DNA from 2 places in the Shewanella sp. OMA3-2 genome. Region 1 is predicted to be linked to the other one. Evidence: predicted binding sites of a transcription regulator. Region 1 holds the regulator's gene; the other holds the start of a gene.
What was found. Region 1 encodes LexA, which represses DNA repair genes until DNA is damaged. Its sites were predicted from a motif close to TACTGTATNNNNATACAGTA; they were not measured.
Positions count from the first base shown of each region.

Region 2: a site for LexA is predicted at 1,710-1,729, ahead of recA (recombinase RecA). Genes of this name have one in related genera too.

Region 1 is NZ_CP090974.1:202,858-206,294, reverse strand. Features, by position in the region: gene coxB (cytochrome c oxidase subunit II) at 1-1,116, opposite strand, end outside; gene L0B17_RS00915 (cell division inhibitor SulA) at 1,505-2,023, opposite strand; gene lexA (transcriptional repressor LexA) at 2,020-2,637, opposite strand; gene plsB (glycerol-3-phosphate 1-O-acyltransferase PlsB) at 2,888-3,437, shown strand, end outside.
Region 2 is NZ_CP090974.1:3,434,489-3,437,925, forward strand. Features, by position in the region: gene L0B17_RS15140 (DUF2391 family protein) at 1-308, shown strand, start outside; gene recA (recombinase RecA) at 533-1,594, opposite strand; partial or broken gene mutS (DNA mismatch repair protein MutS) at 1,923-3,437, shown strand, end outside.

The DNA of each region.
Region 1 (3,437 bases):
GGCAACATTGCTTACATCAACAGCCTGAATTACATCACCAGTGTTGTTGCCCCAAGCATTACGCTCATAAGTGACAACAGCGGCAATATCTTTGGCGCTCAACTGTTTTGCAAATGATTGCATTGCCGTTCCGGGCTTACCATTGAGCACAATGTCAATATGACCATCAGAAGGGCCTTTAATCAATGGGCTGCCAATAAGAGAAGGGAATACACCAGGTAAGCCAGCACCGTTAGGTTGGTGACACGCTGCACAAGTAGATAGATAGATTTGCTCACCTTTAGTCATTAACTCTTCTTTTGAAAGAGTTTCTGATAATGCAGCTTGCGCAGCGGCAGCAGCATTACTGGCAAGTTTTTTCTGATCTATAAGCCAGGCATCGTACTCAGCTTCAGGCAGCGCCTGTACTACGATGGGCATGAATCCATGGTCTTTACCGCATAATTCGGCACATTGGCCACGGTAAATGCCAGCTTTGTCGATTCGTGTCCATGCTTCATTAATAAAGCCTGGGTTAGCATCTTTTTTAACGGCAAATGCCGGTACCCACCAAGAGTGGATAACATCATCGGATGTCATTAAAAAACGCACTTTACGATTAAGGGGTAATACCAAAGGTTTATCGACTTCTAACAAGTAGGTTGCACTTTTGGTTTCATTACCTTCAATTTGGGTACGTGGGGTGGATAAAATGCTATAGAACTCGACATCTTCATTAAAATAGCTGTAATGCCATTTCCACTGCGAACCGGTGATTTTAATGGTTAAGTCCGCATCTGACGGATCTTCCATAGCGATCAAGGTTTTAGTGGCTGGAATGGCCATACCAATTAGAATAACAAATGGGATCATGGTCCAAGCAATTTCTACTTTGGTACTTTCATGAAAATTTGCCGCGACAGCGCCTTTGGATTTACGGTGATAGATCATCGAGTAAATCATGATCCCAAACACCACAACACCAATAGCACAACAAATATAAAGAATGATCATATGGAGGTCATAAACCTGACCACTGATATCCGTTACACCCTTTGTCATGTTGAGGGGCATTTCTTTTGCCCCAAGTGGAGGTGCCAGTAACACCGCCATTACACAATACAACCATTGCTTCACAAGACTTCTCCTCTGCCAATTGCGAATAGCAACTACAAAGAAGAGCCACACAGTAAGTCTCTGCTCTATGTAAACTCTTCGGTTCCCAAAAAAGCTTGATGACCTCAAAGTACCTTGGTGGTTGTAAGCGTTAAGGCTTACTGATTTGTATTTATGTGCACCACGCCGGTACCTACAACTGAACTTATCAATTCTGATTTGACGCTTTTATCTGTCAGATAAAATCTAGACTGTAGCGTTTTAATTAGGTTAAAAATGTTTCAACCCTGTTAAATACATTACTTGTAGATTAAACATTGATCAAGATCACTTTTATTGCTAATTAGCTGAAAGTTTGCATAAAAAAGCCCTGTACATAGACAGGGCTCAGTAAACACGCCATTTACTATTAATGAAATGAAGTGAAATTAATTGTTTTAACAGCATTATTTTGATTTGAAATAAGCGCTTTGGTTGCCAAACTAGTGCCTAAGTGAGTGCTTACATCCTCAATCACGACACCTAATGCTCGGGCACTTTTTGCAACTAACTCTAATCGGCGACTGTCGCGCGCATCTAAAGGTTGAGTCCATGAAATAACTGCACTAGATGTACCACTGGTTAATGCTTTTTCCATTGCCCAAAGTGTTTCAATTTCGTCCTTCGCATGCACTAACAATACGCGGTCCATTCTAACCCCTGCACTAGCTAACATCTGTTTGTAATTGATATTGGCGGGGTTAATTAGCACAATCCAGCGGCCTTGTTGGCTTAATTGCGCTAATTGGCTAGCATATTGACCGAGTTCTATTTTACCGTTGGTTTCAGTTTGGAGTGTGGTGATAGGCTGCACTAAATTAATATCTGCAGTTGGCATATCTACCCATAAACCAGGATGACGCGGGGATGTACCCATTAGTTTGTTCATAACCATTCTCCATTACGAATTACACCAACTGCAAGCCCTTCAATAGTCAGGCTTTGGTAACTTAAATCTACTTCAATAGGTGCATATGCTTCATTTTCAGCATGCAAATACACGATATTGCCTTTTTTCTCAAAACGTTTCACTGTAACGTCATCTTCAACACGAGCAACAACGACTTGACCATTTCGGGCTTGCTGCATTTTATGTACGGCGAGTAAATCACCTTCTAAAATGCCGATGTTTTTCATGCTGTCACCGCGAACTCTTAATAAGAAGTCTGCGACAGGTTTAAACATATTCGGATCGACTTGATAGTATTGTTCAACATGCTCTTGCGCTAAAATAGGCTCACCTGCTGCGACTTGGCCAATCAAAGGTAAACCAGTTTCTTCTGGCTCATCTTCTTGGGTTAATCGTATACCGCGAGATGTACCCGGCATGATTTCAATAAACCCTTTTTTAGCCAAGGCTTTTAAATGCTCTTCAGCGGCATTTGCGCTTTTAAAACCTAGACGTGTAGCGATTTCTGCACGAGTAGGTGGCATACCAGTTTCAGAGATATTGTTTTTAATAAGCTCTAAAATTTCAGCTTGGCGTGGTGTTAAGGGTCTCATGTTATTTCCTGTCTTTCTATACAGTAACTGTCATTATATACAGTGTTTGTGTTTGCGCAAGTATTCACCAATTATTTTTTAATTTTATTATTGGAAATGATTTTTTTACTATATTTATCAATTGTATGTTTTACTTTATTTGTTATTGAATTTAAAAGCGCTGCTGGATGTGTACAGCATATAGTGAAAGGTAACCAGTTTCTGGTATCCTATGCGCCCATATTAAAAGGGCTTTATTGCGAATATTATTATGTCAAAACCAGATTCAATCATGCTTAGAGTGTTGCGCAGGGTCCAAAAGCTGATGGTGCAAACGATAGTTGTGCCACATGACCCATTTGCAGATCTAAACTTCGATCCAGATAAGCCCATTGTTTATGTCATGAAGACAGAGTCAATTAGCGACACTGCCGCATTAAGCGAAATGACCCAAGGCTTAGGCTTACCAAGTCCATATGCACCATTACAACTTGATGGTATGAAAGTGCCACGAGTGGTTTGTTTAGAAGGGCGAAAACCCATTATTGGTAAGCGTGAAGGTGGCGAAAAGTTTTTAAACTGTTTTACCAGTTTATTAGCTCTCCATCGTCAGCAGCCTGGGTTAGACATTCAACTAGTGCCAGTGAGTCTATACTGGGGCCGTACTCCAGGCAAAGAAGATGACACGATGAAAGCCGCTGTGCTTGAACGTGAAAGTCCAACCTGGTTACGTAAATGGTTAATGATCCTGTTTCTAGGTCGGCATAATTTTGTGCAGTTTTCTAATGCAATGTCATTACGTTATTTAGCCGATGAGCATG
Region 2 (3,437 bases), 860 kb from region 1:
CCTGGCGATTAGGTGAAACACTGCCACTTTTCAATTTATTGATGCTATTTATCTTGTCGGTGATTTTTCTGGGGCTATATACCTACCAAAGTGTTTTTCAACATAATATTCGCTCAAGAAAAATAGTGTTTATCTCTCGTATTGTTATCGCTTATTTGATGACAGCTTTAGTCGTCGCACTAGTTTTATTTTGTTTAGACAAATTACCATTTTTGGTCGAACCATTAATATCGTTAAAACGGGTCATCGTTATTACTATGCCAGCCTCTATGGGTGCGATTGTTGTGGACAGTTTTGATAAAGAGTAATAATAAGCACTATTACATAGGGTATTTAAGTGGGCCATTGTTATGTGGTTAGCTTTCAAGCTACAAATAAATTGAATCACTCACTTCATTGAGCTAATGACGGGTTTATCGAGTAAGCACCGCGAGGATCACAAGAGAGTTCTTATCCTCCTTAAAATGAAACGTCGCGATACGTAAATGACGTACCGCGACTCAAATAAACCAGTAGCTAAAGCAAATTTAGCTTAAAAAACTTCGCCGGTTTCTAAATCAATATTTTCATCTGTAGATGATGCTGCGCCTGTACTGGTACCTGAACCAAGTAACATCTCACGTAATGTCTTATCAATTTCTTGTGCAATAGCTGGGTTTTCGGTTAAGAATTTACCGGCATTAGCACGACCCTGACCAATTTTTTCGCCTTTATAACTGTACCAAGCACCTGCTTTGTCAACTAGCTTATGCGCAACACCTAAGTCCACTAATTCACCAGTGCGGTTAATACCTTGACCGTAAAGAATTTGAAATTCAGCTTGCTTAAAGGGGGCAGCTATTTTGTTTTTAACCACTTTAACGCGAGTTTCGTTACCGACAACTTCATCACCATCTTTAATTGCGCCGGTTCGACGAATATCTAAACGAACAGAAGCATAAAACTTAAGTGCATTACCACCGGTAGTCGTTTCAGGGCTACCAAACATCACGCCAATTTTCATACGAATTTGGTTAATAAAAATAAGCAAAGTATTTGATTGCTTAAGGTTACCAGCCAGTTTACGCATCGCTTGACTCATCATACGTGCTGCAAGGCCCATGTGCGAATCACCAATCTCACCTTCAATTTCAGCTTTAGGCGTTAATGCGGCAACCGAGTCAACCACGATAACATCTACCGCGCCAGAACGGGTTAACGCATCACATATTTCTAATGCTTGCTCACCTGTATCTGGCTGTGAACATAATAAGTTATCAATATCTACGCCTAGTTTTTTAGCATAAATAGGGTCAAGTGCATGCTCTGCATCGATAAAGGCACACGTTTTTCCTTCACGTTGTGCTGCGGCAATAACCTCTAGGGTCAGCGTTGTTTTACCTGATGATTCTGGGCCGTAAATTTCAACAATACGTCCCATTGGTAGCCCACCAGCGCCAAGGGCTATGTCCAATGAAAGTGAACCAGTAGAAATAGTTTCTACATCCATGGTGCGGTCTTCGCCCAATTTCATGATAGAGCCTTTACCGAATTGCTTTTCAATTTGGCTTAACACTGCGGCAAGTGCTTTCTCTTTATTTGGATCAACCTTCATTTTGACACCCCTTCCAGGCAATAACTTTGTTCACAATTAATGGTAAAACTGCTGTGTATAATCTTGTTTGTAAGCGGCGTTTAAATCGTCACCCAACTCAATATGATGTTCAGTATACTGTATAATCATACAGTATCAAGTGCTGAGGTTAATTTTTTTTATTTAACAACAAAATCAATATTTTAATTATTTTATACTAATATAATGAATTTGTATTTTTCCTATTGCGGCTTATTTTGTTAAGATTACCGTCAATAAAAACGCCATCTTAATTCTACCAATGCTTAATGAATAACTACAGATGATTAAAAAGAGTATTACACAGCCCATGACTGAAATTGTTAGCCTAGATTTAGAGAAACATACTCCGATGATGCGTCAGTATTTGACTCTGAAAGCCGCTCATCCTGACATGCTGTTATTTTATAGAATGGGTGACTTTTATGAGCTTTTTTATGACGATGCTAAAAAAGCCTCTGAAATGCTCGGTATTTCATTAACTGCACGCGGCAAAAGTGGTGGCGATCCGATCCCCATGGCAGGTCTTCCTTACCATGCGGTAGAGGGTTATTTGGCTAAGTTGGTTCAAATAGGTCAATCGGTCGCAATTTGTGAGCAAATTGGCGATCCTGCTACGTCAAAGGGCCTGGTTGATCGTCAAGTGGTACGTATTGTTACACCGGGTACATTGACAGATGAAGCCTTATTACAAGAACGTCAGGATAATTTATTAGCCGCGCTTTACCAGGGTAAGATCGGTTATGGCTTTGCCACATTAGATATTTCTTCTGGTCGTTTTGTTATTTCAGAATTAGATTCAAGAGAAGCATTAGAAGCTGAGATCCAACGTACTCGCCTGGCGGAATTACTCTACAGTGAAGATTTCACTGATATGATACTAATCAATCATTTAAAAGGTATTCGCCGCAGACCTGAATGGGAGTTTGATTATGACAGCTGTGTCAATTTATTATTAAATCAATTTGGTACTAAAGACTTACATGGCTTTGGCATTCATGATGCTCGGTTAGCATTACAGGCTGCTGGCTGTTTGATGCAATATGTTAAAGATACTCAAAAAACAGCTCTGCCGCATATCAATTCTATTGTGCGCTTTAATCAAGCTGATTCGATTATTTTAGATGCCGCCACCAGACGAAACCTTGAACTCACCCAAAATCTTTCTGGCGGACGTGAAAACACGCTTTCATGGGTATTAGATAGTACGGCGACGCCAATGGGGAGTCGCATGTTACAACGTTGGATCCACCAACCACTGCGCGATCGCAAACAAATAACCCAGCGTCATAATGCTGTTCAAGAGTTAATAGAACAAGATCTATACTCTGTTTTACACCAGCAACTAAAAGCACTTGGCGATATAGAACGAATAATGGCCCGTTTGGCATTAAGAAGTGCCCGCCCACGAGACTTTGCTCGACTTAAGCAAGCTTTAGGTCTATTACCAGAAATTAAACAAACGCTGCAAACTTGCCAACAGCCACAGATGACTAGTTTGGCCACCCTATTAGGTGAGTTCCCAAATGAATATGATTTACTAACCTGGCAATTATTGATAACCCACCTGTATTGATCCGTGATGGCGGCGTCATCAAAGATGGTTATAACAGTGAGCTAGACGAATGGCGTAGATTAAGTGAAGGCGCCAGTGATTATCTAGATGAGCTAGAAACTCGCGAGAAACAACAGACCGGCATCAACACCTTAAAAGTGGGCTATAACCGCGTGCATGGTTATTACATTGAAGTTAGCCGACTACAGTCTGATCGAGTCCCTATTCATTATCAACGTCGACAAACGTTAAAAGGGACAGAGCGTTACA